Regions from separate parts of the Bradyrhizobium guangdongense genome, predicted to be linked through region 1. Evidence: predicted binding sites of a transcription regulator. Region 1 holds the regulator's gene; the other holds the start of a gene.
The links. The regulator LexA, encoded in region 1, represses DNA repair genes until DNA is damaged. The targets are predictions, from matches to a motif close to TGTTCNNNNTGTGTTCNG.

Region 1 (15,785 bases):
CTCGTGGCGCTGGTGCAGATCGGCATGCCGAACCTGTTCGCATCTCCCGATCATTCGACGACCGCGCGGATCGCGCTGTGGGGCGGCCGCGAGATCGCGATGCTGTTCATGGCCTCGATGATCGCGGGGCTCGCGACCACACCTTACGCCGCGTTCCACTTCCATCGCGTCACGCCCTACGGCGTGCTCGCCAATCTCGCTGCGATGCCAGTGGTCTCCGCGCTGGTGATGCCGGCCGGGCTCCTGGGATTGCTCGCCGCACCGTTCGGACTGGACGGTGTGTTCTGGTGGCTGATGGGGATTGGCATCGACTGGATGATTGTGGTCACGCGCTGGGTGGCGGCATTGCCAGGCGCGGTCGGCCATGTTGCCGCCTTCGGTACTGCGCCGCTGATTGCAGCGAGCCTCGGCCTCGTCCTGATGGGCCTGCTGCGCACGCCGCTGCGCTGGTCGGGTGCGCTCGTGCTCGTGGCGGCAACGATCTGGGCCCTGTCGGTTCGGCAGCCCGACATTCTCATTGCCGGTAACGGCCAGAACGTCGCGGTGCGGGGCAGGGACGGGGAGTTGCATCTGATCAGGACGAACAAGGACGCTTTCCTGCTCAAGGAGTGGCTCGCGGCCGACGCTGACCCGCGCGATGCCGGCAGTGCCGCGCTCGGTGACGGGGTGTCGTGCGACGAGTCCGGTTGCGTGGCGCCACTCGCCGATGGTCGCATGATCGCGCTGGCGCTGCGCAGCGATGCGCCGGCCGATGATTGCAGTCGGGCCGCGCTGGTGGTGACATCAAGGCCGGCGCCGCCGGATTGCGCCGCGATGGTGGTCGATCGGCCGCGTCTTGCGCGACAAGGCGCGCTGGCGCTGACGCAGCGCGGCGACGGGTTTGCGGTCCAGTCGGTAAGGGCGAGGGGCGCAAACCGCCCCTGGTCGCCGGCGGCAGCCGGCGAAGGAGATTTCGAACTGACCCTCATGCCACGGTCGGCGGCGCCACGCGCTCGGGACGCAACTCCGTCGGAGGCCGACTTCCAGGCCGAGGACTAAAACCGGTCTTTCAGCCGATCGGCAGACGCGGCGGTGTCGGACGACTGTCGGCGATGATCTGCGGCTTGTGCTCGCGCTCGCCGAGCGGCTGGGTCACGGGCAGTTGCAGCACGGTGGCGCGCTGGCCTTCGACGAGCTGGGTCACCAAGACATATTTGCCATCGGGGAATTCGATCGCATCGTGATGACGATCGGGAACGTGCGGATCGATCTTGCCGAACTTGCCGACGCGCGAGTTGACGGTGCGCGTCCAGATCCACCTGTTGTCGTAGCGGACGTTATCGGCGAAGGCGAGCTCCGTTCCCGGCAGCAGGCAGACCGCGACGGACATGTCGGCTTCGGAGGCGAAGCCGCGTGTCGAGGTGCCGCGGAACGTTGTCGTGACGATCGTCTCGCCGACTTCTGCGGGACGCGTCGCGACGGCATGCAGGCTATAGTCACACATCGGGTGCTCCTCTATCAGGATAGCAACCCGCGCCTCTGTCCTGGAGGCACAGGCCTCTATCAGAGTGTAAGTCTGCGAGGCTCTGCTTGGTTGTAGGCAAATCTGCGGCTTGGGTCCGCTGGCCATAATCACAATATCTTTCCCGAACGCCTAGGAACAAAGCCTGCTCCGGCGCATTCGGCAGACCTTCTGCATCAATATCCGGAGCATCAATGTCCGGCCGGTGCCGACCAGCCCGAATATGGCCAGGCCGACTGCTGGACGGAGTTGAGGGCATTGCGGGATTGCTGGCTTGTCGCTTGCTGCGCCTTGCGGACGTGATGCTGCGGTTGCGCGGCGAAGGCGTTCGGCGCTGACGCGGCGATCAGGGCCGTCGTGACGGTGCTCAGGATGATCTTGCGCATGGTGGTCTCCTCGGTCTCGAGGCCTTTGAAGCAATGAAGGCTTCGCTTCGTTGCAGCCTGCCGGGGATTTAGCGCTGGAGAGATGGCCGGATAATCTGTGCAAAACCAGAAAGACTATCCAGCCGGAGCGGACAATCGTCCGCTCCATCGTTTGCTCGCGCGAGAGCGCTTAGTACTTCCGGTACAGCCCGATCAGCTTGCCCTGGATCTTCACCCGGTTGGGCGGCAGGATGCGGACTTCATAGGCGGCATTCGCCGGCTCGAGCGCAATGGAGGCGCCGCGGCGGCGGAAACGTTTCAGGGTGGCTTCCTCGTCGTCGATCAGCGCGACCACGATATCGCCGGTGTCGCAACTCTCGTTGCGTTGGATCAGCGCCATGTCGCCGTCGAGAATGCCGGCATCGACCATCGAATCGCCGCGCACTTCGAGTGCGTAGTGCTCGCCTGCGCCGAGCATGTCCGGCGGGACGCTGATGGTGTGGCTGCGGGTCTGCAGCGCCTCGATCGGCGTACCAGCCGCGATGCGGCCCATCACCGGCACTGCGACGGGGCGTTCGCCCTCGTCGGCGGGCGGGCTCGATGTCGTGCGCACCTTGCCGAGATTGCCCTCGATCACGCTCGGGGTGAAGCCGCGGCGGTTACCGGCGGCGGCCTGGAGCTCGGGCAGCTTGATCACTTCGATCGCGCGGGCGCGGTTCGGCAGGCGGCGGATGAAGCCACGCTCCTCGAGCGCGGTGATCAGGCGGTGGATGCCCGACTTCGAACGCAGATCGAGCGCGTCCTTCATCTCGTCGAAGGAGGGCGGCACGCCGCTTTCCTTCAGCCGCTCGCTGATGAACCGCAGGAGCTCGTATTGTTTGCGCGTTAACATCTCGACCAAAATCCCCCTGACGATGTCGTTCGATTCCGAGACGCTGAAGTCAGCGATAAGCCGTTACATGCTCGAAACAAATCATGAACGGACACTATATGTTCGATACATGTTCCGCAACTGCTTAATTTACCGTGAACGCGACAAAGTTCGCGGAACGGTTGCGAACGCTGTGTTCAAACAGGCAGTCGCAGCACCTCGCAAGGCGCTCCCGCTTCGGCCTTGGGGGCGAACGGCGGGCGCACGAGAAGTGCCTGTGCCGCAGCGAGATTCGCAAGCAGCGAGGAGTCCTGGTGATTGACGGGAACGGCGATGAGCGTGCCATCGTCACGCACTTCGAGACGCGCGCGGAGGTAATCCTCGCGCTGGTCGTTGGCGCGGACATCGCGCCCGAGCACCGCGCGCTCGCGGCAGTGATGAACCACCGAATGGCCTGAGAGCGCGCGAATCAGCGGCACCATGAACAGGAAACCGCACACGTAGGATGACACGGGATTGCCGGGCAGGCCGATCACGCGCATGGCCCCGAGACGCCCGTGCATCATCGGCTTTCCCGGCCGCATCGCGATCTTCCAGAACGCCATCGAGGTGCCTTCGTCCCGAAGCGCCTGCTGCACCAGATCGTGGTCGCCGACCGAGGCGCCGCCGGTCGTGATCAGGATGTCGGCGCCGGACTGGCGCGCGCGGCGGATGCCCGCGGTGGTGGCTTCGAGCGTGTCGGCGGCGACGCCAAAGTCGATGGTGTCGGCGCCCTCGCTACGGGCGAGCGCGTGCAGGGCATAGCCGTTGGAATAGACGATCTGGCCATGACCGGGGGTGGTGCCCGGCATCACCAGCTCGTCGCCGGTGGCGAGGATCGCGACCTTCGGACGACGACGAACGGGAAGCTGCGGGTGGTTCATGCCCGCTGCGAGCGCGAGCCCGCGATCGGTCAATCGGGTCCCCTGACGGAGCAGCACGTCGCCTTCGTGAAAGTCGATGCCTGCGGGGCGGATGTGCCGGCCGCTAATCGCGGCCTCTTTGATCGTGACGCGCTTGCCGTCTGTGACCGTGTCCTCCTGGATCACGACGGCGTCCGCGCCATCGGGAACGACTCCGCCGGTGAAGATTCGTACCGCTTCACCAGCGCCGACAGCTCCTGCGAAGGGCCGTCCGGCCGCGACCTCTCCAATGACGGTGAGCTGCGCGTCCACCCTTGCCGCGTCTGCCGCGCGGACGGCATAGCCATCCATCGCTGACATCGCTTGCGGCGGTTGCGTGCGCCGCGCCGCGACATCGCGCGCAAGCACGCGATGGAAGGCCTCATCGAGGGCAATCATTTCTTCCGGCAGCGGCTCCACGCCGGCAAGCACCGCGGCGAGCGCGTCGGAAACCGGCATGAGGGCCACGGGTGAAAGCTCCTGCTTGGGCGAGGCAATGATCACGTTGCGGCAAGCGTTCTAGCCGAGAGCGCGCCGCGAGGCAAAATGGTAAGCGGGCGCTGACGTGAGCTACTTCTGCATCAACAGCCGCACCAGCTCGGCCTGCCGGCTGACGCCGGTCTTGTCAAAAATCTTCGACAGATGACTGCGCGCCCGGCGTCCTGCCGACGCTGAGCGGCAACAAAGGATTGCGCGGCGCCCAGCCAAGCAGATCGTGCACGCGGGCGGGATCGATGCGCGGCGACAGCAGGCTCGAAAGACCGTTGCCGGGGCGTAGATGCCAAACAGCACGCGACCGCCTACGGCGTCATCGATGCGCTCCATCACGCTCGACCAGCGCCCCTGTTCGACCGCAGCGTCGTAGATCGCCCCCACGAGGTCCAATACGGCGTCCTTCGAAAGCACGCCGGCGCGCATTCCAACCTCCACGAGTTGCAATGCAGCATAGGAGCGCAGTTTCAGAGCGGGAACAAGCAGAGAAAAGCGGCAATCAGGCGTTGTTGCCGCGGAGCCGCAAGACTTTGGCGGTCAGGCCCGTGCGGATCACGACGTCGTCGGATCCACGTTCGACGTCACGTCCGGTGCTTGGAGCCCTTGATCCCTGTCGGGCATCGGATCGGCCTGGGCCTTCAGATCGGCAGCCTTGCTGATCAGCTTGGCGGAAAGCTCAGAATCCGAGGTGGTTCTGGCGAATTTCATCAGCAGGGAGGCCTGCCTGGTGAGATAGGTTTTGCCCAACACGTCGATACGTCCGTCCGATGTAGAATTCCCAACGGACTCATGAGTCCCGGAAGCAGGCATTCGTTCCCGGAACTCTGTATAAAAATGCACAAAGTGAGTTGGTTCCACATCTTTGGGCGAAATAGTTCCTGCAGCCGCCGCCCTGAAAGATCGGAGCCGCCAGATCAGATCCCCAGCGCCTTCAGCGCATGCCCGACGTCGAGGGGCGACGTCACGTGCACGGCCTGCAATCCGCGGGCCCGCGCGCCTTCGATGTTCTCGGCAAGGTCATCGAAGAACACGATCCGGTTTGCCGGTATGCCCATTGCGGCGACGACATGGTCGAAGGCTTCGGCGTCCGGCTTGCGCAGGCCGATGCTGGAGGACAGATACATCTCGCGGAAATGGCCAAGCAAGTCGGCATATTCCTTCGAGAAATGGTCCACATGGGGCCGATTGGTGTTCGAGAACGCATAAAGCGGCATCCGTTTCGCCGCGCGCGGCAGCAGCTCCGCGATCTCGGGCATCTCGCCGGCGAAGATCGCATTCCATCCCTCGAGGAATTGCGCATCCGAAATGCCGATGCCGAGCGAGGCGCGCAACGAGGCGAAATAGTCCTCGTCGCTGAGCTTGCCGACCTCGTGCAGCCGGTAGGCCTCGCTGTCGCGCACATAGCGCGCGACGATGGCTTCGGGCTTGCACCCCGCGTGTTGCGCCCAGCAGGCGATCGCCTTGGAGAAATCGATGTCGAGCACCACGCGCCCGAGGTCGAACAGAAGCGCATCCGCGCCGCCGGGAGAAAGCGAAGTCATTGCGTCAGTACCGGTAAGGCTCGTGGTCGAACAGCGGGAACGCGCTGAACACGCTCGGCGCGTTGGTTGCCGTGGCCGGGTGCAGGCAGGATTTGTTGACCTCGGCGAACGAGGTGGCGCCCAGCAGACCGAGGCAGCGCAGCACCTCGTCCTCCAGTAGTTCCAGCATGCGCGCCACACCAGTTTCGCCGGCGGCGGCCAGCGCCCAGCATTGCAGCCGGCCGATGCCGACGAGGGCGGCGCCGGCGGCGATCGCCTTGACGATATCGGTGCCGCGGCAGATGCCGCCGTCGATCATGATCCGGGCGCGGCCCTTCACGGCGTCGACGATCTCGGGCAGCACATGCATGGCGCCGCGGCCATGGTCGAGCTGGCGTCCGCCGTGGTTGGAGACGTAGATCCACTCGACGCCGTGATCGACCGCGATCTGCGCGTCCTCGGCGGTGGCGATACCCTTGAGGATCAGCGGAATCCTGAACTTGTCCTTGATCATCTTCACGGTCCGCCATTCCAGTCCCTTCTGGAAATCGCCGCCGGTGGCGCGCAGGCGGCTCTCGCGTACATAGCGCTTGGCAATGTCGCGCTCGCGTCGGCTGTAATGGGCGGTGTCGACGGTCAGGCAGAAGGCCGCATAATTGGCCTTCTCGGCGCGGCTGACGACGTCGGCAACGAACGCGTCATCGCCGCGGACATAGAGCTGATACATGCGCAGCGCATCGGGAGCGGCTTCGGCGGTCTTTTCCAGGCCGGGCTCGGAGACGGAGCTGAGCATGTGCGATGCCCCGAAGCTGCCGGCGGCGCGTGCAACGCTCGCCGCGCCGTGCGGGTCGAAGATCTCCAGCGCGCCGACGGGCGCGAGCACCACGGGCAGGCGCATCCTGCGGCCGAACTGCTCGACCGAGCCGTCGACCTTCCGCACGTCACGCAGCACGCGGGGGCGGAAGGCGATCTCGTCCAGTGCCATTCGGTTGCGGCGCATCGTGGTTTCGGTTTCGGCCGCGCCCACGATGTAGTCCCAGGCATTCTGGTTGAGATTGGCGCGGGCCTTTCGGATGAACTCGTGCAGGTTCTGGAACGGCTCGTTGCTGGCGCCGAGTTCGACGTTCCGTTCCGGCCGGAGCGCTTCGTTCATTGTTTCCTCCCGAGAATTTGAAGCCTTATGCCATCGCCTATCCGGTTCGGACCTCCAAAACCATCCTAAAATCGCATAGCTGCGAGGCGTGGCTCGGCGGCCGATTCCCGCTCTCCCGGGGCCGGTCTTCCGAACGTTGCCAAATGTTTAGGTTCAGGGCGAAGGGATTTTTACCGCGTACCCGCCGGCGTGGCAGGCCGGCCTTGAAGAAACCAGAATGATATTGTGAGAACCGGCTTGGATCGCCATTTGCATGGCGGCTGCCAAGCCTCAAAAAGAACCGCTAAGCGAAAAGGCCACCCATTCCATGCGGAAAACCCTGCTGTTCCCCCTGGGCGCGCTCACCGGAGCTTGCCTGACCCTCCTCGTATCCGGTCCGCAGGGCGGGCTGTGGGCGGCACGGGCGGCGGCGGGTACGGATGATGCCTATTCCCAGCTCAACCTGTTCGGGGAAGTGTTCGAGCGGGTGAAGGCGAGCTATGTCGAGAAGCCCGACAATGCCAAGCTGATCGAAGGCGCGATCACGGGCATGGTGACTTCGCTCGACCCGCATTCACGCTACATGAACGCCAAGGCCTGGACCGAGATGCAGGAGACCACCTCCGGCGAATTCGGCGGGCTCGGCATCGAGGTCACGATGGAGGAGGGCCTGGTCAAGGTCGTCTCGCCGATCGACGACACGCCGGCGTCCAAGGCCGGCATCATGTCCGGCGATCTCATCAGCAAGATCGACGGCGACGCGGTGCAGGGCATGACGCTCGAGCAGGCCGTCAACAAGATGAAGGGACCGGTCGATACCCAGACCAAGCTCACCATCTTGCGCAAGGGCGCCGACGCCCCGCTCGATGTCGCGATCAAGCGCGAGATCATCCATGTGCGCCCGGTGCGCTTCCACGTCGAGAACGGCGACATCGGCTACATCCGCATCACCTCCTTCAACGAGCAGACCACCGATGGCCTGAAGAAGGCGATCGCCTCGATCTCCAAGGATGTCCCGCAGGACAAGCTCGTCGGCTACGTCGTGGACCTGCGCAACAATCCGGGCGGCCTGCTCGACCAGGCCGTGTCGGTGTCGAGCGCGTTCTTGCAGCGCGGCGAGGTCGTTTCGACCCGCGGCCGCAATCCCGAGGAGACCCAGCGCTTCACCGCCCATGGCGGCGATCTCATCAAGGGCAAGCCGCTGGTGGTCCTGATCAACGGCGGCTCGGCCTCGGCCTCCGAGATCGTGTCCGGCGCGCTGCATGACCACAAGCGTGCGACCCTGATCGGCACGCGCTCGTTCGGCAAGGGCTCGGTGCAGACCATCATCCCGCTCGGCGCCGGCAACGGCGCGCTGGCGCTGACCACCGCGCGCTACTACACGCCGTCGGGCCGCTCGATCCAGGCCCAGGGCATTGCGCCCGACATCGAGATTCTCCAGGACGTGCCGCCCGAGCTGAAGGGCCGGATGGACACCATGGCGGAGTCGCAGATGCGCGGCCATCTGCAGGCCGCCGACGGCAAGGAGCAGACGGGCTCCCAGTCCTACGTTCCGCCGGAGGAGAAGGACGACAAGGCGCTGCATGCGGCCTTCGACTTCCTGCACGGCGTCACCGTCAATGCGGCGGCCGCGAAGCCGGCTCCGAAGACGACGGTGCCGAACTAGGCTTAGTCGCCCTTGCGCGCTTAAGAGATCGCCCGGGAGTGGATGTCCACTCCCGGGCGAATTCGTTTCAGCCGAGCTGCGCCGGGCGTGCTCTCTTGTGAAGTCTAGCCCGCCTCGCGGCGCCTACCTTCACTGCCGCCACGCTGCGCGAGGCGGCTGCGGTGGAGCGCGAACAGCTCCAGCACCTTGTCGGCCGGCTTTGCGGCGCTGAACAGATAGCCCTGCATTTCGGTGCAGCCGAGCGCGCGCAACAGCCGCTGCTGCTCCTCGGTCTCGACGCCTTCGGCCGTGGTCGCCATGCGGCGAGCGCTGGCGAGATTCACCACGGCCTGCACGATGCTGGCGGAGCCGTCGGGGCCGGCGATGTCGCTGACGAAGCAGCGATCGATCTTGATCTTGTCGAACGGGAAGCGATGCAGATAGCTCAGGGAGGAGTAGCCGGTGCCGAAATCGTCGAGCGCGATGCGGACACCGATGGCGCGAAGCTGGTGCAGGATCGCAAGCGCGGTGTCGTCGTCGCGGATCAGCACGGCCTCGGTGATCTCGAGCTCGAGCCGGCTCGCCGGCAGGTTGGAGGCGGCCAGCGCCGCCATGATCTTCAGCGCGAGGGTGCCGCTCTTGAACTGCACCGGGGAGACGTTGACAGCGAGACGGATGTCGTCGGGCCAGCCGGCCGCGTCGCGGCAGGCGGTCGCCAGCACCCATTCGCCGATCTCGTTGATCAGCCCGGTGTCCTCCGCGATCGGGATGAACTCGGCCGGCGAGACCATGCCGCGTTCGGGATGACGCCAGCGCACCAGCGCCTCGCAACCGGTGATGCGATCGTCCTTGAGGCTCAGGCAGGGCTGGTAAAAGACTTCGAGCCCGCCGACAGCGATGGCCTGGCGAAGATCGATTTCCAGCTGGCGCCGCTGGCGCACCTTGGCGTCCATCTCCGGCTCGAAGAAGCGATAGGTGCGGCGGCCGGCGGATTTGGCGGCGTACATCGCCATGTCCGCATTCTTCAGGAGCTGGTCCAGCGCGGTGCCGTGTCCCGGGGCCAGCGCGATTCCGATGCTGGCATCGGTGGTGAGGTGATGGCCCATGCAGTCGAACGGCGCGCGGATCGAGGCGAACACCCGTGCAACGAGCTCGCTGACCTCGTCCTGCGAGGACACCGCGCTCTGCACGATCGCGAATTCGTCGCCCCCGAGCCGTGCCACGAAGTCGGTCGGGCCTGCGCAGCGGCGGAGGCTCTCGGCTACCGATTTCAACAGCTCGTCACCGACGAGATGGCCGAGTGCGTCGTTGACGCCCTTGAATTCGTCGATATCGATGTAGTGCACCGCGAGCTCTTCGCCGTCCGCTATGGCGGCGAGCTCCGCGCGCAGATGTTCGTGGAACGTGGTGCGGTTCGGCAAATCGGTCAGCGCGTCGTAGTGCGCGAGGTGGGTGATGCGTTCCTCTATGCGGCGGCGTTCGGTGATATCCTCATGGGTCGCGACCCAGCCGCCATCGGCGAGCGGCTCGTTGACGATCTGGATCGAGCGGCCGTCGGCGGTATCGACAACCATGGAGTTGCGGACATGGATGTCGCGCAGCACGAGGGCGACATACTGGTCCACGTTGCCCGTGAACGAGCCGGTTTGCTTGCGGTGCGCGATGATGTCGCGGAAGCTGCAGCCCGGTTTCACGACCTCCGGCGCCAGACCGTACATTTCGATATAGCGCTGGTTGCACACCACGAGCTGCTGCGAGGCGTCGAACAGCAGGAGGCCCTGGGTCATGTTGTTGACGGCGCGGTCGAGGCGCTGCTTCTCCAGCGTCAGCCGCTCCCGTGACATGCGGTGCTGCTCCAGCAGTTTGCGCACGATCGCGATCAGCACGCCGGCGATGGCGAGCGCGGAAGCGCCGGCGATGGAGATCAGGATTCCGATCTGCTCGCGCCAGTCCGTCAGGGCCGCCGCCCGCGTCGTCGTGGCCATCATCAGGATCGGGAAATGGGGCAGGGCACGCGCGGAGATCAGCCGGTCTTCGCCGTCGACGGGACTGACAAATCGGCCGGCAAAGTGATCGAGGCCGAAAACCCTCTGCTGCTCGAACGAGCCGGTCTTGAAGTTTCGCCCCATCAATTCGCTGGAATGGGGATAACGGGCGAGCAGCGTTCCGTCCCGGTGCAGCATCGAGATCGTCGCGCCTTCGCCGAGCACGACGGAGGCGAAGAACTTCTCGAACCCGGCAGGCTCGATGCCGCGTCCGACGACGCCGAGGAATTCGCCGTTCGGTCCGACGATCTTGCGCACGATGAGAATCGTCCATTGGCCGGAGATTCGGCTGTGAAGCGGCTCGATCAGGACGTCGGGCGCCTGAGGATCGTATTTGAACGTACGAAAATAGGCACGATCGGCAACGTTCACTTTCGGTGACGGCCATGTCATGGACGAATTGATCACGTTGCCTTCGTCGTCGATGACGTTGACGCCGCCGATATCAGGCAGCGCTTCGATTTTCGAGCGCAGCATCCGGTGGGTGTCCTGGCCGGCGAGGCGTTTGCGATAGTCGTCTGCATCGGCGACGCCGATGGCCCGCACGTGGTCGACGAAATCCCTCTGGATGACGGCGAAGTCCTGGAGTTGCTGATCGAAATGATGGGCGAGCAGCAGCACGGTGTTCTCCAGCTCGCGGCCGGAGTTGCGCAGCGCGCGTTCACGGAAATTCTGCGCCATCAGCACCGCGCCGACGGCAATCGCCGCGATCAGGAGTGTGCCGCCCACCACGAGCCAGCGGATCGGTCCGCTACGCACGAAGGCGTGGTCAAGCAGGCGACTGCCGTATCCCGTCATCATGTCAATCGTTGCCGCGCACACGTCAGGGTCATCAAGCGAGCCCTGTAACATCCGTCGGTTTACGGGGATGATGTGGAGGTGACGTTAGGAAGTACGGTTAACGCGCCCTGAACCCCGGCACGCAAATGCGCTGGACGCCCATGGCGCACGGACCCCGCAAGCGGTCGCGGTGAGGGAATCGACCGGCACGTCGAAGTGGGAGATCAGGCGCGGTAGTGGCCGGACTTGCCGCCGAGCTTCTCGACGAGGTGGATGCCCTCGATGCGCACGCCGCGTTCCACCGCCTTGATCATGTCGTAGATGGTGAGGCAGGCGACCGAGACGGCCGTCAGTGCCTCCATCTCGACCCCGGTGGGGCCGGTCACCTTGACGCTGGCGCGGACGACGCAACCCGGCAGCTTCGGATCTGGCGCGATGTCGACAGTGACCTTCGACAGCGCCAGGGGATGGCAGAGCGGGATCAGCTCCGAGGTACGTTTCGCCGCCATGATGCCGGCGATGCGCGCGGTGCCGAGCACGTCGCCCTTCTTGGCATTGCCTGAGATGATCAGATCGAGCGTCGCCTGTTCCATGACCACGCGCCCTTCGGCGATGGCGAGCCGCTCGGTCGCGGCCTTGGCCGAGACATCGACCATCCGCGCCTCGCCGGAGGCGCCGATATGGGTGAGGGCAGGGCTCGCCCTCTTCGAAGGCTTGGACTTCGCGGGTTTACGCGCCATGTCAGCGCGTGCCTGTGGCGCGGGGCTTGGTCTCGCGCGCGAGCAGCGTGCGCGTCGCGGCAGTCACGTCGGCTTGCCGCATCAGGCTCTCGCCGACCAGGAAGGTCGACATGCCAACGCGCTCGAGCCGGGCGAGGTCGCCAGGCGTGAAGATGCCGCTCTCGCCGACCATCAGCCGTTCCCGCGGGATCAGCGGCGCCAGCATCTCGCTGGTCGCAAGCGTGGTCTCGAACGTACGCAGATTGCGGTTGTTGACCCCGATCATCGGCGAGCGCAGCTTCAGCGCCCGGTCGAGCTCGGCGCGATCATGGATCTCGATCAGCACGTCCATGCCATAGGCGATCGCGGCGTCTTCGAGGTCCTTGGCGGTCGCATCATCGAGCGCGGCCATGATGATGAGAATGCAGTCGGCGCCATGGGCGCGCGCCTCGACGACCTGATAGGTGTCGAACAGAAAATCCTTGCGCAGAACGGGGAGCGAGGTCGCCGCGCGCGCCGCCACCATGAAGTCGAGATGGCCCTGGAACGAGGGCGTGTCCGTCAGCACCGACAGGCAGGCCGCTCCGCCGGCTTCGTAGGCCTTGGCCAGCAGCGGCGGATCGAAATCGGCGCGGATCAGCCCCTTGGAGGGCGAAGCCTTCTTCACCTCGGCAATCAGGGCGTAGTCGCCATTGGCGTGCTTGGCCCTGATCGCGCGCACGAAGCCCCGGGGCGCGCCTTGCGCCTTGGCTGTCGCTTCGACGGCGGGGAGCGGCTGGGCGCGCTTGGCCGCCGCGATCTCCTCGCGCTTGTAGGCTTCGATCTTGCTCAGGATATCCGACATGACAGGCTCAGCTGTTCGAGACAGCGATCAGATGCTTCAACCGCGCGTTCGCCGCCCCGCTGTCCAGCGATTTCGCGCCGATCGCGACGCCCTCCTTGAGGTCCCTGGCGCGGCCGGCGACAATGAACGCGGCGGCGGCGTTGAGCAGCGCGACGTCGCGATAGGGGCTCGGCTTGCCGTCGAGCACGTTTTGCAGGGCGATCGCATTGGCGTCTGCATCGCCGCCCTTGAGGGCGCCTGGCTCGCAGCGCGACAGGCCGGCGTCCTCGGGCGTCACCTCGAAGCTCCTGATGTCGCCATTGTGGAGTGCCGAGACGAAGGTCGGGCCGGTGAGGGTGATCTCGTCGAGACCATCGGAGCCGTGCACCACCCAGGCGGATTCGGAGCCTAGATTCTTCAGCACCTGCGCCAGCGGCTGCACCCATTGCCGCGAGAACACGCCGACCATCTGCCGCTTGACGCCGGCCGGATTGGACAGGGGGCCGAGCAGGTTGAAGATCGTGCGGGTGGCGAGCTCGACCCGGGTCGGGCCGACGTTCTTCATCGCGGGATGATGAGCCGGCGCGAACATGAAGCCGATGCCGCATTCGCGCACGCAACGCCCGACCTGCTCAGGCCTGAGGTCGATCTTCACCCCGAGCGAGGCCAGCACGTCGGCGGCGCCCGAGCGCGATGACAGCGCGCGGTTGCCGTGCTTGGCGACCGGCAGGCCGGCGCCCGAGACGATGAACGAGGCGCAGGTCGAGACGTTGACCGAGCCGGAGCCGTCGCCGCCGGTGCCGACGATGTCGACGGCATCGGCGGGCGCATCGACGGTGAGCATCTTCGAGCGCATCGCCGTCACCGCGCCGGTGATCTCTTCCACCGTCTCGCCGCGCACGCGCAGCGCCATCAACAGGCCGCCCATCTGCGAGGGCGTGGCCTCGCCGGACATCACCGCGTCGAAGGCGGAAGCGGCTTCCTCACGCGACAGGCTGGCGCCGGTCGCGACTTTTCCAATGATCGATTTCAGGTCGTCCATCGCGTGCTTTCAACCTACTGGTTCGCGCCGGTCACTTGCGCGAAGGCGGCCTGATTAATGGTGGTCCCGATCTCGGTTTCAAGCTTGTTGACGTAGGAGGCGACCTGCTCGTCTATCAGCGACCGGTCGATGCCCTCCTTCAGCTTCTTGACCGCGTCGGAGGCGGTATCGACCGTGGGATCGACGATGTCGGTGACGCGGTAGACGATCACCTCGGTGCCGCCGGTCACGGGCGCCTGTCCGACGCCGTCCTTGGCGGTGCGGAAGGCGGCAGCCACGATGTTCGCGGGCACGCCGGCCGGGGTATCGTCGCGCTTGAAGCTGCTCGCGGTCTCGACCTTCGCGTTGATCGCAGCGGCTTCGTCGGCGAGCTTGCCGCCGGCTTCCAGCTTCTGCACCATCTCGGTCGCCTTGGTCTTGAGCTTGGCGGCGATCTGGTCCTGGCGCCAGCGCGCCTCGACCTGGTCACGGACCTCGTCGAGAGTGCGGTCGCGCGACGGCGTGATGGCGAGCACGTCGTACCACACATAGCCGCCCTTGTAAGAGATCGGGTCGTTGTCGACGCCGACGTCGCTGTTGAAGGCCTGCGAGACCACGTCGAGGCCCTGCGGAATGTTGTCGACGGGCTGCCCGTTCGGTGCGCGCCCGGAGCGGTCGACGGCGTCGATCGTCACGGCGGTGATCCCGAGCTTCTGGGCGGCATCGGCGACGCTCGTGCCGGCGCCGCGCTCGTCCTCCATCTTGTCGCGGAGCTCGCCGACCTTGGTGCGCGCGCGCCCGGCGGCGATCTCGCGCTTGATGGCAGGGGCCAGCGTCGCGTAGTTCGCTTCGGTCCCCGGCTCGATCTTGTCGACCTTGACGATCGAGACGCCAATCGGGCCCTGGATCGGTTGGCTGATTTCGCCAACGGGAAGCGCGAAGGCGGCATTGCCGACCGCGGATTCGAGCGAAGATTTGGTCACGAGCCCAAGATTGACGTCCGAGGGGCTCAGTCCCCGTTCCTTGCCGAGGTCCTCGAAGGAGAGCCCGCCGACCAGGCGCTCCCGCGCCGCCTGCGCCTCGGCTACGTTCGGGAACACGATCTGCTCGATCTGGCGCTTTTCCGGCGTACCGAGCTGGTCCTTGCGCTGGTCGAACAGCTTTTTCGCCTCCTCGTCGGAGACGTCGGTCCACTTCGCGATGTCCTCCGGCGAGATCATTGCGAACACGATCTTGCGGTATTCGGGCGCGCGGAACTGGACCTTGTGGTCCTCGAAATAGGCGGCGAGCGCCTCAGGCGAGGGGGCCTCGATCTGGCCTGCCTGTGCGGCATCCAGTCTGACGAACTCGATCGAGCGCTGCTCGTTCTGGAAACGCGTCGCCACCTCGAGCATGACCTTCGGCGGCTCGAGGCCGGCACCGATCGTGCCGGTGATCTGCCGGCGCAGCGCCACCTTGCGCTGCTCGGCCACGTAACGCTGCTCGGTGTAGCCGAAATTGCGGATCAGGCCCTGGAAACGGTTCGCATCGAACTTGCCGTCGACACCCCTAAAATTCGGGTCGTTCATGATGAGCTGGCGGATCTGGTCGTCGGACTCACCGAGCCCAAGCTGGCGCGCGTTTTCGTCCAGCGCAGCTTCCGCAATCGTCTGCTGCAGCACCTGGCGATCAAGGCCGAACGCACGTGCCTGGTCGGGGGTGAGCGGGCGGCCGAACTGGCGGCCGATCTGCTGGAGCCGGTCGGTGTAGATCTGGCGGAACTCGTTCAGCGAAATCTCGCTGTGGCCGACCTTGGCCAGTGTGGACTGCCCGAAGCCCCGGAAAATGTCGGCGATGCCCCAAATGCCGAAGCTGATGATCAGCACGCCCATCACGACGGCCATGATGGTCTTGCCGACCCAGTTTGATGAGGCCTTGCGCATTCCTCGAA
Region 2 (15,785 bases), 3.4 Mb from region 1:
GCGGCCATGTTCCGGGTGCATCGACAGGTCCCCGGAACATAGCGGGTCGCGTTCTTGACTCTCTCGGCCCAAATCCCGAAAAAGCCCCCTCGATTTCCCCTAAGACAACTCCGGTTTCGAGGAAGCCCTCCGATGTCCCTGTCCGCCCTGGAATCCACCATCAACAGCGCCTTCGACGCGCGCGAGACCATCTCGACCTCGACCAAGGGCGAGGTGTGCGACGCCGTGAACCAGTCGCTGGAGATTCTGGACCGGGGCGAGGCGCGCGTCGCCGAGCGCGGCACCGACGGCAAGTGGAAGGTCAATCAGTGGCTGAAGAAGGCCGTGCTGCTGTCCTTCCGCCTCAATGACATGGACGTCATTCCCGGCGGCCCGGGCCAGGCGAACTGGTGGGACAAGGTGCCCTCGAAGTTCGAAGGCTGGGGGCCCAACCGTTTTCGCGACGCCGGTTTCCGCGCGGTGCCGGGCGCGGTGGTGCGCCGCTCGGCCTTCATCGCCAAGAACGTCGTGCTGATGCCGTCCTTCGTCAATCTCGGTGCTTACGTCGATGAGAGCACCATGGTGGACACCTGGGCCACCGTCGGCTCCTGCGCGCAGATCGGCAAGCGCGTGCACATCTCCGGCGGCGCCGGCATCGGCGGCGTGCTCGAGCCGCTGCAGGCCGAGCCCGTGATCATCGAAGACGATTGCTTCATCGGCGCGCGCTCGGAGGTCGCCGAAGGCGTGATCGTACGCAAGGGCGCGGTGCTGGCGATGGGTGTGTTCCTGGGCGCCTCGACCAAGATCGTCGACCGCGAGACCGGCGAAGTCTTCATGGGTGAAGTGCCTGAATATTCGGTTGTCGTGCCCGGCGCGCTGCCCGGCAAGCCGATGAAGAACGGCCAGATCGGCCCGAGCACCGCCTGCGCCGTGATCGTCAAGCGCGTCGACGAGCGCACGCGCTCGAAGACCAGCATCAACGAGCTGCTGCGGGACTGAGCCTCCCTCCACCCCCTCTCCCCGTTCTTACGGGGAGAGGGTTGGGGTGAGGGGCCTCTCTCAACGAATGAGATGGCCACGAGACCTGTACCCCCTCACCCGGATTGCTCAGGCGCGCAGTCGCGCGCCAAAGCAATCCGACCTCTCCCCGCAAGCGGGGCGAGGTAAAGCAAGCCCGCGCGGCCTTCTTCATCGAACCCTCTCTGCCTCCATCGCGACCAATTCCTGGGTGCTTTCTCTCGCCCGGAGCCTTTCGCATGGACTGGACCTGGTATCTCTTCCGCTTCGAGGGCCGCATCAACCGGGCCAAATATTGGCTGGCCGGGCTCATCATCGTCTGCTGGATGATCTTCCTGGCGGCCATCGTGGCGGCGCTCGGTGCCCGCTCGTTCGGTTTCGCGGTCGACGACATCTTCAAGGCCGTCGATCCCGACAACTATCGCACGCTGTCGCGCACCGACCTCCCGTTGGTCGTGGCCAAGGTGATCGGCACGCCGCTGTTTGCGTGGGTGTTCGCCGCAACGTCCATCAAGCGGCTGCATGACCGCGACAAGAGCGCCTGGTGGGTGCTGCCCTTTTTCGTCCTTCCCGGACTGATCAACCAGTTCGTGGACCGGATCGGCAACGGCTATATCGGTTTCGCGCTGGCCCTGATCTCATTCGTGCTCGCGACCTGGGGCGGGATCGAACTGCTGTTCTTCCGCGGCTCGAGGAAGACCAACCGCTTCGGCGCCGATCCGCTCTACGTCTCGCCCGCGGGCAAGCCGGGTTGGGATCAGCAACGCGAGCTCGAAATGTCCACGCAGAAGGCTGGCCCGCCGCCGCAATGGCGTGTTAAGCCGGAAGCATGACCGATGCTCTCTCCATTGCCCGCGACCTCATCCGCTGCCCCTCGGTAACCCCTCAAGACGCCGGCGCGCTCGGCGTGCTTGAAAAAGCCTTGATCGCAGCCGGCTTCACCTGTCACCGCGTGACCTTCAGCGAGGAAGGCACCGCCGACGTCGACAATCTCTATGCGCGGATCGGCACCGATGGACCGCACATCACCTTCGCCGGCCATACCGACGTGGTGCCGCCGGGCGACGAGAGCGCCTGGAGCGTCGGCGCGTTCTCCGGCGAGGTGAAGGACGGCTTCCTGCACGGCCGCGGCGCTGTGGACATGAAGGGCGGCATTGCCTGCTCCGTCGCCGCGGTGTTGGAGCATCTTGCGGCGAACGGCGGCAAACCGCGCGCGGATGGTAAAGGCTCGATCTCGTTCCTGATCACCGGCGACGAGGAAGACGTCTCCATCAACGGCACCATCAAGCTCTTGAAATGGGCCGCCGAGCGCGGCGAAAAATTCGATCATTGCGTGCTGGGCGAGCCCTCCAATGTCGAGTCGCTCGGCGACACCATCAAGGTCGGCCGGCGCGGCTCGCAATCGGGCACGCTTTACGTCGACGGTGTGCAGGGCCATGTCGCCTATCCGCACCGCGCGGCCAATCCGGTGCCAGATATTTCGCGGCTCATCGTGGCGATCTCGGACGAGCCCCTCGACCATGGCAGCGCGCAGTTTCAGGCTTCCAATCTCGAATTCGTCTCGGTCGACGTCGGCAACAAGGCCTTCAACGTCATCCCCGGCGAGGCCCGCGCCAGGTTCAACATCCGTTACAACGACAACCACACACAAGCGTCCTTGCGCGAGCTGGTCGAGACCCGCCTCGCCAAAGCCTGCGGCAACCGCATCAAGGCCCGCATCGTCTGGGAGCCGTCGAACTCCAACGTGTTCGTCACCAAGCCCGGCCCGTTCACCGATCTCGCGGTGTCGGCGATCGAGGAGGTGACAGGCCGCAAGCCGGAGCTGTCGACCTCCGGCGGCACCTCGGACGCCCGCTTCATCTCGAGCTACTGCCCGGTGATCGAGTTCGGCCTGGTCGGCCAGACCATGCACCAGGTCGATGAGCGCGTGCCGGTGACGGATCTGGAGAAGCTGACCAAGGTCTATCGCGGGATTCTGACGCGGTATTTTGGGTGAGGCGCTGCTGCCGCATCGACCACCACCGTCATCGCCCGGCTTGACCAGGCGATCCAGTACTCCGAGACGGCAGTGATAGAACCGAGAGGGCGCGGGGTACTGGATGCCCCGCCTTCGCGGGGCATGACACCGAGAAGGCTGCGCCAGCTTGCGCCTCTCTAGTAATCCACCTTCATCAAATACAGCCCCTCTGGCGGAGCGACGATGCCGCAGGCTGAGCGGTTACGCGCGGCGAGTGCTGCGGAGAGGTCGTCTGCGGTCCAGCGGCCTTCGCCGACCCAGACCAGCGAGCCCACCATCGAGCGCACCTGGCTGTGCAGGAACGAGCGCGCCGACGTGACGATGATGATCTCGCGGCCGTCGCGCATCACGTCGAGCTGGTCGAGCGTCTTCTCCGGAGATTTGGCCTGGCACTCGGTGTCGCGGAAGGTGGTGAAGTCGTGCTTGCCGAGCAGGCGCTGCGCTGCTGCATGCATCGCATCGGCATCGAGCTTGCGCGGCACGCGCCAGGCGTGGCCGACGTCGAGCGCGAGATTGGCGCGGGTGTTGACGACGCGATAGCGATAGTGCCGCTTCACCGCCGAGAAACGCGCTTCGAAGCTGTCGGGCACGATCTCCGCCTCGAGCACCGCGATCGGATGCGGGCGCAGATGCGCGTTCAAGCCATCACGAAAGCGCCCCGGCGGAAACTGCTTCTCGACATCGACGTGCGCGACCTGGCCGCGCGCATGCACGCCGGCATCGGTGCGACCGGCGCCGTGCACCCGCAGATCGGCGCCGGTCATCGCCTTCACGGCCGCTTCCAGTGCACCCTGCACCGAGGGCAGCGTGTCCTGCACCTGCCAGCCGAAGAACGGCGCGCCGTCATATTCGATGGTGAGCTTGTAGCGCGGCATCAGGAAAGCCGCATCGGCGGCTTCACAGGGACGCCACGCAGGAAGTCGGTGGCCTGCATCCGCGCCTTGCCTTCGCGCTGCAGCTCGAGAACGCGGATGGCGCCCTCCCCGCAGGCGATCGTGAGCTGATCGTCCAGCACCGTGCCCGGATCGCCCGAGCCTTTGGCCAACTCGCAGCGCAGGATTTTTACCCGAGCGTTCTCAAGCTCGGCCCAGGCGCCGGGGAACGGCGACAAGCCGTGGATGTGGCGCAGCACCGCGTGCGCGGGCTTGCTCCAGTCGATCCGCGCTTCGGCCTTGTCGATCTTGGCCGCATAGGTGACGCCGTCCTCGCTCTGCTTCTTCAGCTGGAGCCCGCCGCGGTCGAGCGCGGCCATCGCGCGCACCATCAGATCGGCGCCGAGGCGGGAGAGGCGATCATGCAGATCGAGCGCGGTCATGTTGTCCGAGATGGCAAGGCGCTCGGCCATGGCGACGTCGCCGGTATCGAGGCCGATATCCATCTTCATCACCATGACGCCGCTCTCGGCATCGCCCGCCATGATGGCGCGGTTGATCGGCGCGGCGCCGCGCCAGCGCGGCAAGAGCGAGGCATGCAGATTGTAGCAGCCGAGTTTGGGCGCATCGAGGATCGCCTGCGGCAGGATCATGCCGTAGGCGACGACGACGGCCGCATCGGCGTCGAACCCACGAAACTCTTCCAGCGCTTCCTCCGTCTTCAGCGTCTTCGGCGTCAGCACAGGCACGCCGAGCTTTCGCGCGGCCTCCTCGACCGGGGTCGGCTGCATCTGCAGCCCGCGCCGGCCGCCCGGCTTCGGTGCACGGGTGTACACGGCCACGATCTCGTGGCCGTGCGCGACCAGTTCGAGCAGCGTCGGCACCGAGAAATCGGGCGTGCCCATGAAGATCAGGCGGAGGGGCATCAACAGAACTCGCTGCGTTCCCTCCCCCTTGTGGGGGAGGGTGGGGGAGAGGGGTGCCACACGACGCGCTCTCTCGCCGTGAGCGCGGGCGCTTTGTTGTTGGCACTCCGAGAATCGAGAGCACCATTTGCTGGTCTACCCCTCTCCCCCACCCTCCCCCACAAGGGGGAGGGAGCGCAGGGGAGCGTGGGACAACACCAGTCGGTTACAATTGACTCACTCAGCGCGCTTGGCGGCTTTCTCGAACTTCTTGATCACGCGGTCGCGCTTGAGCTTTGACAGATAGTCGACGAACAACACGCCGTTGAGATGGTCGATCTCGTGCTGGATGCAGGTGGCGTAAAGGCCTTCGGCGTCCTCCTCGTGCACCTTGCCGTCGAGGTCGGTGAAGCGCACGCGCACCTTCGCCGGCCGCTCGACCTCCTCGTAATATTCAGGGATCGACAGGCAGCCTTCCTCGTAGGTGGAGAGCTCCTCGGACGAGGCGAGGATCTCCGGATTGATGAAGACGCGCGGCTCCGGCTTGGTCTCACCGTCCTGGTTGGGCTTGGCGAGGTCCATGGTGATCAGCCGCAGCGGCTGCGCGATCTGGATCGCCGCCAGGCCAATGCCGGGCGCGTCGTACATGGTCTCGAACATGTCGTCGGCAAGCTTGCGGATCTCCGAGGTGACCTTCTCGATCGGCTTGGAGACCAGACGCAGCTGCTTGTCGGGCAGGATGATGATTTCTCTGAGGGCCATGGCGGGCGATTTAAGCCGCGCGCGACAAGCGGTCAATGCGGCCGGGAACACGTTAACGCTCCGCTAACCATAAAACTTCAGCTTTCGTTAACCATAAAAACGAGGGGACCGTTAACCGAGCCCGTTCCCTCTTCGTTCGCCCTTGGCCGCCGAATCGGCTAGAAGGGCAGCCATGAACGATATCATTTTCATGCTGGGCGACTGGCCGGTGCGCACGATCGATGCGCTGATCGGCTTCGGCGCGCTCGTCCTCATCCTGTTGGTGGTGATTGCCGTCGTGATCGCGCGATCCGGGCGCCGCGGCGCGGAACTCGCGATGGCGAGTGCGATCCGGGCCGACGAGCTGGAGGAGCGGCTCGCCCAGGTCCTGCACGCCCAGAGCGAAGCCTCGGGCAGGGTCGATGCCATGACCCAGGCCCTGGCCGGCCGGCAGGCGGAGATGGCGCGGGCGGTCAACGAGCGGCTGGATTCGGTGACCCATCGGGTCGGCCAGTCCATGGAACATTCGACCCGCAACACCATGGAGAGCCTGCGCGCGCTGCATGAGCGGCTCGGAATTATCGACAGCGCACACAAGAACCTCACCGACCTCACTACGCAGGTGACGACCTTGCGCGACGTGCTCGCCAACAAGCAGTCGCGCGGCGCCTTCGGCCAGGCCCGGATGGAGGCGATCGTCCAGGACGGTCTTCCCAAAGGGTCCTACGAATTCCAGTTCACGCTTTCGACCGGAAAGCGGCCGGACTGCGTCGTATTCCTGCCCGACCAGCGCCCGCTCTGCATCGACGCGAAATTCCCGCTGGAAGCGATGACCGCGCTGCACGACGCCCGCACCGACGAGGAGAAGCGCCTTGCCACGCAACGGCTGCGCGGCGACGTGATGAAGCATGTCAGCGACATCGCCGAAAAATACCTCGTCACCGGTGAAACCCAGGAGATGGCGCTCATGTTCGTGCCGTCGGAATCGGTCTACGCCGAGATCCATGACGGTTTCGACGACGTAATCCAGAAAGCCTATCGCGCCCGCGTGGTGCTGGTTTCGCCTTCGCTGCTGATGCTCGCGATCCAGGTGATGCAGCAGATCATGAAGGATGCACGCATGCGCGACGCCGCCGACCTGATCCAGACCGAGGTGATCAAGCTCGGCGATGATCTGGGCCGCCTGCGCGACCGCGTGCTGAAATTGCAGAAGCATTTCGCCGACGCGAACGAGGATGTCCGACAGATCCTGATCTCGGCCGACAAGATCGAGAAGCGCGCGGGGCGGATCGAGGAGCTGGATTTCAGCAAGACCGACACACCGGCGGAGGGCCCGCGGCTGGTGGCGGGAGCGGGCGAGCTGTTTCCAAGGAAGCTCCAGGCGGGGGAGTGAGCCGCTCACCTCTCCCCGCTTGCGGGGAGAGGTCGGATCGCTCTTGCGATCCGGGTGAGGGGTACAGGTCCGTCGTCGCCTCCCGTGTGGAGAGATGCCCCTCACCCCAACCCTCTCCCCGTAAGAACGGGGAGAGGGAGATGAGGCAGCGCCCCCAGAATCTGCTAACACCTTCCTATGACTGCACCCGACGCGACTTCGCCCGCCGGCACCGATGCCCCCGCAACGTCCTGGCGCGACAGCCTGGCCGTTTATCTGCAACCGCGAGTGCTGATCGTGCTGTTCCTCGGATTCTCCTCGGGGCTGCCGCTGGCGCTGTCGGGATCGACGCTCTTGGTGTGGATGCGCGAGGCCGGTGTCGATCTCAAGACCATCGGGCTGTTCGCGCTGGTCGGCACGCCCTACACGCTGAAATTCCTGTGGGCGCCGCTGGTGGATGCGCTGCATGTGCCGCTGTTCACCCGCGCCTTCGGGCGGCGGCGCGGCTGGCTGCTGTTCTCGCAGATACTGCTGATCGTCGCGATCCTGCTGCTGGCGATGACCAATCCCGCCAGTTCGCCATTCTACGTTGCACTCGGCGCGCTGCTGGTGGCGACGACGTCGTCGACCCAGGACATCGTGGTCGATGCCTTCCGCGTCGAGAGCCTGCCGGAGAGCGAGCAGGCGGCCGGCATGGCGTCTTACGTCGCGGCGTATCGCATCGGCATGCTGGTCTCGACTGCGGGTGCGCTGTTCATCGTCTCGGGCTTCGAGAGCAGCGGCATTCCACGTCCGTCAGCCTGGATGTGGGGCTATGTGGTGATGGCGGCGATGGTGCTGATCGGAACGGTCACGGCGCTGGTCGCGACCGAGCCTGAGCAATCCGTGCAGGCGGAAGCGGCGACGCACGACGAGACCGCGTTCACGCGCGTGCTGCACGCGGCAATCGGCGCCTTCTCGGAATTCCTGTCGCGCAAGGATGCGCTCGCCGCGCTCGCTTTCGTGGTGCTGTTCAAGTTCACCGACGCGTTCTCCGGCACCATGACGGCGCCATTCGTGATCGACCTCGGCTTCACCCGCAACGATTACGCGGCGATCGTGAAGGGCGTCGGTCTCGCCGCCACCCTGATCGGTGGTTTTGCCGGCGGCTTCGTCGCGCGGCGCTATTCGCTGGCGACCTCGCTCTGGCTGGGCGGCGTGGTGCAGGCGCTGGCCAACCTCACCTTCTCCTGGCTCGCGGTGGTCGGCACCAATCAATGGGCGCTGGCGCTCGCGATCTGCGCCGAGAACTTCACCAGCGCAGTCGGCACCGTGATCTTCGTCGCCTATCTCTCCGCCCTGTGTCAGAACCCGCTGCACACCGCGACGCAATATGCGCTGCTCACCGCACTTGCGGCGGTGGGACGGACCTATCTCTCGTCGGGCGCCGGCTTCGTCGCCAGCGCAACCGGCTGGCCATTGTTCTTCGTGATCTGCGTGCTGGTGGCGATCCCGAGCCTGGTGCTGCTGGCCTGGCTGCAGAAGCGCGGGCACTTCGAGGCGCTGGGGCCAGTGAGGGTGTGACGCGGCGCTCTCCCTTGTCATTGCGAGCGAAGCGAAGCAATCCAGAAATGCATCCGCGGAAAGACTCTGGATTGCTTCGTCGCAAGGGCTCCTCGCAATGACAGGGAGAGAGCGGTTCGCTCCCTACTACTTCTTCACCAAGCTCCACTTCGTCACCACGGCCTCGCTCATCTGGCCGGGATCGCTGGCGCAGGTGATCTCGTCCACCTTGACCGAGATCTCCTTGCCCACGAACGATTTCAGCTGCGAGGCCTGCGCGTCGCTGGAGGTGACGAGCTGGAACGTCTCGGGCCCGGTCTCGAGATCGCACAGCCCGTTCGGCGCCGGCAGGCGGCGCGGCTCGGAGGTGATCTGGTACATCGCTATCCGCTTGCCGGCGTTCTTGACGTCGCGAATCTTCATGGCGTTCAGCTCGCCCGAGAGCACCTCGCCGGCGCTGATCGGCTTGCCGGGCTTCGGGGGCGGCGGCGCCTCGTCCTCCTGCTGCGCGGCGATCGCCGGGGTCACCAGCAGCAGCATCGTCGCGACCAAAGCAAAGCGTGTGGCGAAAAGTTTCGTCATGTCGTCCGTTCCGTAAGTCTGGATGGAGATTCTCGTTTTGACGCGTTTTCTTCACGCGAACCGGGATCCACTTCGCTCGAAAACGCTCTAGAACAGGGTCCGCTGCCGCATCGCTGCCGATAGGGTGCCCTCATCGAGATAATCAAGCTCGCCACCGACAGGTACACCGTGCGCGAGCCGGGTTATTTTGACGTTGGCGTCCTGAAGAAGGTCGGTGATGTAATGCGCGGTGGTTTGGCCGTCGACGGTCGCATTCAGCGCCAGGATGATCTCGTGCACCTCGGCTGCATGCGCACGCGCGACCAGCGCGTCGATGGTCAGGTCCTGCGGACCGACGCCGTCGAGCGGCGACAGCGTCGCTCCCAGCACGTGGTAGCGCCCTTGCGTCGCATTGGCTCGCTCCAGCGCCCAGAGATCGGCAACGTCGGCGACGACGACGATGATCGCCGGGTCGCGCTTCGGATCCGTGCAGACCGTGCAGGGATTTTGCGTGTCGATGTTGCCGCAGGTCTTGCAGACCTGGACCTTGTCGAGCGCGACCTGCAAGGCGGAGGACAGCGGCATCATCAGCGCTTCGCGCTTCTTGATCAGATGCAGCGCCGCGCGCCGCGCGGAGCGCGGACCCAGGCCCGGCAGCCGTGCGAGAAGCTGAACCAGCCGCTCGATCTCAGGACCTGCAACCGCGCCCATGTTACTGGCCGAACAGCCCCGGCGGCAGGCCGAGCCCGCCGGTGAGCGACTGCATCTTCTCCTGCATCGCGGTCTCGGCCTTGCGGCGGGCATCACCGAGCGCCGTGACGAGCAGATCTTCCAGAACCTCGCGCTCTTCGGCCTTCATCAGCGAGGGATCGATCTTGATGCCCTTGACGTCCATCTTCGCGGTCATGCGCACGGAGACCAGGCCGCCGCCCGAGATGCCTTCGACCTCCACATTGGCGAGAGATTCCTGCATCTCCTGCATCTTGGATTGCAGCTGCGCCGCCTGCTTCATCATGCCGAGAAAATCAGCCATGGGTATTCGTCCTTGGAAAGAGTGGCTCAGAGATCGTCGTCGGAACCGTCGATCGGATCGTCGCTGCCATAGTCCGCGTTAATATTGGATTCCGGCGTCTCGGGGGCAAGCTTGCGGACCTCGACGACCTTTGCACCGGGGAAGCGCGACAGCACCTCCTGCACGCGCGGGTCGGCCTCTGCCGTGCGCGCATGTTCCTGCTTCGCCGCCTGGTTTACCGAGCGCAGCGTCGGCTGGCCCTGCTCGTTGGATACGATGATGGTCCAGCGCCGGCCGGTCCACGTCTCGAATTTCCGCGCAAGCTCGGTGACCATGGCCTTCGAGGCGTTCGGCTCGAGCGCGATTTCGAGCCGGCCCTCCTCAAAACGGACGAGGCGCATGTCGCCTTCCAGCGCGGCCTTGGTCATGACGTCGCGCTTCTGACTGGCAAGCGCGACGAGCTGGGTGAAGCTCGTGATGCGCAGCTGGGGAGCCGCACCTTGCGGATCCGGCGCGGGCGCCGCCATTTGCGGCCGCGCGGCACCGCCGAACGCTGAGGGCGATGACGTCGGCATGCGAACTGGCGCAGCTGACGTAACGGATGCAGCTGAGGCCATCGGCGCAGACGGCGCGTTACTGCGTGCCGCACCGCCTCCGCTCACGACCGGCGAGCCACCGCCGTTCTGTTCCAGCATCCGGATCGCTTCGTCAGGCGCCGGCAGGTCGGCGACATAGGCGATGCGCACCAGCACCATCTCGGCGGCCGCGGCGGGGCGCGTCGCACCCTGGACCTCGGTGATGCCCTTGAGCAGCATCTGCCACATCCGCGAGAGCACCCGCATCGAGATCTTCGCGGCAAATTCCTTGGCGCGCACACGCTCGGTCTCGCCATAGGCGACGTTGTCGGCCGTAGCAGGCACGATCTTCACGCGGGTGACGAAATTGACGAACTCGGCAAGGTCCGAGAGCACAACGATGGGATCGGCGCCGACGTCGTATTGATCGCGGAATTCCTTGAAGGCCGCGGCGATATCGCCGCGCGCCAGCGACTCGAACAGGTCGATGACGCGGGTGCGGTCGGCGAGGCCCAGCATCTGCCTGACTGCATCGGCCTTCACCTGCCCCGCCGCATGCGCGATCGCCTGATCGAGTAGCGACAGCGAATCGCGCACCGAGCCTTCCGCGGCGCGCGCGATGATGCCGAGCGCTTCCGGCTCGATCTCGACGTTTTCCTTGGCCGCGATGTTGGCAAGGTGCTTCATCAGCACATCGGCCTCGACGCGGCGCAGATCGAAACGCTGGCAGCGCGACAGCACGGTGACCGGAACCTTGCGGATCTCGGTCGTCGCGAACACGAATTTGGCGTGCTCCGGCGGCTCCTCCAGCGTCTTCAGGAAGGCGTTGAACGCCGCCGTCGACAGCATGTGGACTTCGTCGATGATGTAGACCTTGTAGCGGGCGCTGGCCGGCGCATAGCGCACGCTGTCATTGATCTGGCGGACGTCGTCGACGCCGGTATGCGAGGCCGCGTCCATCTCCAGCACGTCCATGTGCCGGCTTTCCATGATCGCCTGGCAGTGCACGCCCAGCGTCGGCATGTGGATAGTCGGGCCCTTCACCGAGCCGTCCGGCATCTCGTAGTTGAGCGCGCGGGCCAGAATGCGCGCGGTGGTGGTCTTGCCCACGCCGCGGACGCCGGTGAGGATCCAGGCCTGCGGAATCCGCCCGGTCTCGAACGCATTGGAGACGGTGCGGACCACGGCCTCCTGGCCGATCAGATCGTCGAAGCTTGAGGGGCGGTATTTGCGCGCCAGCACCCGGTAGGGTGCGTTGCCGGCGGGGCCGGCGCTGTCGGGATTTTGAGGGGCGCCAGCGTCGGTCATCGGTCGATCCGCAATGAAATCTCTCTCGGCCGGCTTTTGCGGAAAGGAGCGCGCTGGCGGGAGGCCCGCCGGCGCTGGTTCGCTCGAAAAAACAGGTAGGAGACTGACGAGCGACCCGATCCGGACCTCGTTAGGGCTGCTTCCTTCCGGACCTGACCCGGTTGGCGAGTGGCTCGTCCACCGCCAATCTCCCGGTCCCTATTTGGGGCCAAAGGACGCGGAAAGCAAGCGGGTATCGGCTTGAACAGGTTGAGTTTGCCCAGCATCCGGGCATTTCCTGACCTGCCCAGCCGATAGGCTTACGCTTTCGCTGGTCGGACCACCTTGCTAAGAACGGCCGCCGGAACTCCATCCGAGCGTAATCCGCAGGAGTCGGCGAGGCGCACCTTCCTCAGCCATTTCCACCGCACCGGCGCCCTGCCGCCGGCTATCACAGCATCCTGATGTCAGACATCACCCGCGTCTATCTCGTCACCGGCGCCGCCAGCGGAATCGGCCGCGCCACCGCAAAGCTACTTGCCGCACCCGGCATCGCGCTTCTGTTGCACACGCGCGCGAACGCGGAAGGTCTCGATGCCACCGCGGCTGAGGCCGAAGCGAAGGGTGCGGTCGTTGCAAAGTGCCTCGGCGATCTCGCAGAGGAAGCAGCCGTCATCAATGCCATCGCCGCCGCGCAAGTCGCGTTCAGCCGCCTCGACGGATTGATCCTGGTCGGCGGCCACGCCCGCCGCGGCAGCGCCATCGGCATGCCGGCGAATCAGTTCCGCCAGGCGATGGACGAATCCGCGCTGGCCTTCACGCGCATGGTCGAGGCTGCACTTCCGTTGCTGCGTGCCGGACAAGACCGGCGCATCGTGGCGGTGTCGTCCTTCGTGGCGCATGCGATCCGGCCCGAATTCGCGCCGTTCGCGGCAACCGCGGCAAGCCGCTCCGCGCTGGAAGCACTGGTGAGACTCACCGCCATGGAGCTCGCGAAGGACGGCATAACCGTCAACGCGGTTTCGCCTGGCCTCATCGTCAAGGACAAGCCCAGCGAGAGCCGGCTATCGCCGGATCAGATCGCGGCGACAGAGGCGCTGATCCCGATGCGCCGCCGAGGACGGCCGGAGGAGGTCGCCGCGGTCGTCGCCTTCCTGGCATCTGCAAAAGCATCCTACGTCACCGGGCAGGTCTGGCACGTCAACGGAGGCCTGACATGACCGAAGCAATCGTCTAGCGCGTGTTGCTGGAGCTGACGTCGAGCGGCGGCGCGATCGGCCGACATGGCATTGCTCGACATCTCGAAGCGATTCGGAAACAATTCCGCGCGCGCTCGAGGCGCGCTTGTCCGGTACGACGACCGTGTATGCGGTGACAGCGGGGCACGATCCTTCCCCTCAGGGAATCGGTATCGTATGGTCGGAGCCGAACACGCCCGCTCCCATCGGGCCATCCGGAAGCATCCATGTCCGAACCCACCTGGTCGCTGCACTCCCGCCTGAAAGAGGACACCATCGACATCGGCGATCTGCCGCTGTCGAAGGTGCTGGTCATCAAGGACGCGCACTATCCCTGGCTGCTGCTGGTGCCGCGGGTGGATGCAGTCGAGATCATCGATCTCGACGAAGTGCAGCAGGCGCAATTGATGACGGAGATCTCCCGCGTCTCGCGCGCGCTGAAGGAGATCACCAAATGCGACAAGCTCAATGTCGCAGCGCTCGGCAACCTCGTGCCGCAGCTTCACGTCCACATCATCGCGCGCCGCACCAGCGATGCCGCCTGGCCGCGGCCGGTCTGGGGCGTGATGCCGCCGCTGGCCCATGATGCCGCAGAGGTTCAGAATTTCATCAGCGCGCTTCGCCGAAAAATCTGGTTGGGTTGAAAGAACAAGAAATGTCAGCATTCGACGCGTTTCCGCTGGGGCAACCAGCCTTCGTTACCAACATCCTCGATCGCGCCGCGCATCTGCGCCGCGACGACGAAAAACTCTTCGCGATGGAGCAGAAATCCTCGTCGCGTGCCTACGTCGTCTACCGCGACTCGCTCGTGGTGAAGCGCGAGAGCGACAAGGTGCGCGCGCTGCTCTCGATCGACGAAGCGCTGAAATGCGGCGCCAATCCCGGCACGATCTTCCTCGGCCTGCGCGATGGCGCGGCGATATTCGGCATGGGTCTCGCCCAGGCCGCCGCCGAGAAGCTGCTCGGCCGCGAGGACTACACCGTCACTGAACTGCGCGGCATGGCGATGCAGGGTGCGATCCCGCCTGACGAGCTCTCGGCGATCGCAATGGCGAAGTCGATGGTCAGCTGGCATCAGCGCCACGGCTATTGCGCCAATTGCGGCACGCGTACCGCGATGAAGGAAGGTGGCTGGAAACGCGACTGCCCCGCCTGCAAGGCCGAGCATTTTCCGCGCACCGATCCGGTCGTGATCATGCTCGTGGCATCAGGCGAAAAATGCCTGCTCGGCCGACAGAAGCAGTTTCCGCCGGGCATGTATTCCTGCCTCGCCGGCTTCGTCGAGGCCGCCGAAACCATCGAAGACGCGGTTCGCCGCGAGATCTTCGAAGAGTCGGGCATTCGCTGCACCGACGTGCAGTACTACATGACGCAGCCCTGGCCGTATCCGTCATCCCTGATGATCGGCTGCAGCGCGCGGGCGGTGAGCGAGGACATCGTCGTTGATCGCATGGAGCTGGAAGATGCGCGCTGGTTCTCGCGCGAGGAAGCGGCCCTGATGCTGAAGCGGACGCACCCGGACGGGCTCGCCGGCCCGCATCCGTTTGCCATCGCCCATCACCTGCTCGGCCGCTGGGTGCACGACAAGAGCTGACCGGCGATGGCGCCATCCGAGATCGCGCCGCGCATCCTCTGCGTGGGCATGCCCGTGCGCGACCTCACCTTTCGTGTGGAGGTCGTGCCGGCGCGCGGCAGCAAGGCAAATGCGACGCATATGACCGAGATCTGCGGTGGCAACGCGCTCAATGCTGCGATCGCCATCGCGCGGCTCGGCGGGCGCGTCGCGTTTGCCGGACCGATGGGCGACGCGCGGGAAACGTCGAGCGACTTCATTCTCGACCAGATGGCGACTGAGGGCATCGACACCGCACATATCGTGCGCATACCGCGCGCGGCGACACCCGTCTCCGCGATCATCATCGACGCATCAGGCGAACGAACGCTGACGATCTATCGCGATCCCGCGCTGTGGACCGTGAAGCTAGCAGATGCAGCCGAACTCCTCGCGGATTGCCAGGCCGTCCTGGTCGAGAGCCGCTGCGGCGCCTTTTGCAACGATATTTGCACCGAGGCGCACCGGCGCGGCATTCCCGTGATCGTCGGTGTCGACCGGGCGATGGCGCTGACCGACGTCCTGCTGAAGGCCGCCTCGCATCTGCTGTTCGCCAGCGAGCAGGCGCAGGAAACCGCCGGCGTCGCCGGCGACGCCGAAGCCTTGAAGCGCTTGGCCAAGCTGACGCCAGCCTTCCTCGCCGCCACCCGCGGCCCACGCGGCACGATCTGGCTGAACGAGACGGGCACGCTGGAGGAGACGCCGGCCTTTCCGGTCGAGGCGGTCGATACGCTCGGGGCCGGCGACGTCTTCCACGGCGCTTTCACGCTTCGGCTCGCCGAGGGCGCCGGGGTGCCGGACGCGCTGCGATTCGCCGCGGCCGCCGCAGCTCTGAAATGCACCCGGCATGGCGGCGGCACCGCCGCGCCCCAACGCATTGAAGTTGAACAGTTTTTATGTGATCGCCGTTAGAGCCTTTGCAGGGGCGCGCTGAGATTATGGGCTTGCGATAGAAGATTTTCCTCTATATGACGGAAATCAGCCATCATATTGGAACAAAGTTCTTCAAATGACCGATGCCGCCGTCCAGATCCCTGAGACCAGCCGCCGCCTCG

Region 2: a site for LexA is predicted at 5,675-5,692, ahead of X265_RS04435 (DNA recombination protein RmuC). Genes of this name have one in related genera too.

The regions. Positions count from the first base shown of each region.
Region 1 is NZ_CP030051.1:4,290,081-4,305,865, reverse strand. Features, by position in the region: gene X265_RS20610 (ComEC/Rec2 family competence protein) at 1-1,038, shown strand, start outside; gene X265_RS20605 (hypothetical protein) at 1,049-1,483, opposite strand; gene X265_RS20600 (hypothetical protein) at 1,693-1,887, opposite strand; gene lexA (transcriptional repressor LexA) at 2,057-2,758, opposite strand; gene X265_RS20590 (molybdopterin molybdotransferase MoeA) at 2,935-4,146, opposite strand; gene X265_RS20585 (hypothetical protein) at 4,249-4,596, opposite strand; gene X265_RS20580 (hypothetical protein) at 4,723-4,920, opposite strand; gene X265_RS20575 (HAD family hydrolase) at 5,085-5,711, opposite strand; gene X265_RS20570 (alpha-hydroxy acid oxidase) at 5,716-6,843, opposite strand; gene X265_RS20565 (S41 family peptidase) at 7,151-8,488, shown strand; gene X265_RS20560 (bifunctional diguanylate cyclase/phosphodiesterase) at 8,593-11,313, opposite strand; gene moaC (cyclic pyranopterin monophosphate synthase MoaC) at 11,517-12,032, opposite strand; gene trpC (indole-3-glycerol phosphate synthase TrpC) at 12,034-12,855, opposite strand; gene trpD (anthranilate phosphoribosyltransferase) at 12,863-13,876, opposite strand; gene X265_RS20540 (SurA N-terminal domain-containing protein) at 13,891-15,785, opposite strand, start outside.
Region 2 is NZ_CP030051.1:923,754-939,538, reverse strand. Features, by position in the region: gene dapD (2,3,4,5-tetrahydropyridine-2,6-dicarboxylate N-succinyltransferase) at 133-978, shown strand; gene X265_RS04460 (DUF805 domain-containing protein) at 1,236-1,829, shown strand; gene dapE (succinyl-diaminopimelate desuccinylase) at 1,826-2,992, shown strand; gene truA (tRNA pseudouridine(38-40) synthase TruA) at 3,151-3,888, opposite strand; gene fmt (methionyl-tRNA formyltransferase) at 3,888-4,811, opposite strand; gene def (peptide deformylase) at 5,028-5,552, opposite strand; gene X265_RS04435 (DNA recombination protein RmuC) at 5,725-6,924, shown strand; gene X265_RS04430 (AmpG family muropeptide MFS transporter) at 7,102-8,466, shown strand; gene X265_RS04425 (hypothetical protein) at 8,593-9,027, opposite strand; gene recR (recombination mediator RecR) at 9,115-9,717, opposite strand; gene X265_RS04415 (YbaB/EbfC family nucleoid-associated protein) at 9,719-10,039, opposite strand; gene X265_RS04410 (DNA polymerase III subunit gamma/tau) at 10,066-11,901, opposite strand; RNA gene ffs (signal recognition particle sRNA small type) at 11,997-12,093, opposite strand; partial or broken gene X265_RS41200 (amino acid ABC transporter ATP-binding protein) at 12,262-12,345, shown strand; gene X265_RS04395 (SDR family NAD(P)-dependent oxidoreductase) at 12,345-13,100, shown strand; gene X265_RS04390 (HIT family protein) at 13,346-13,762, shown strand; gene nudC (NAD(+) diphosphatase) at 13,774-14,712, shown strand; gene X265_RS04380 (sugar kinase) at 14,719-15,642, shown strand; gene X265_RS04375 (Lrp/AsnC family transcriptional regulator) at 15,740-15,785, shown strand, end outside.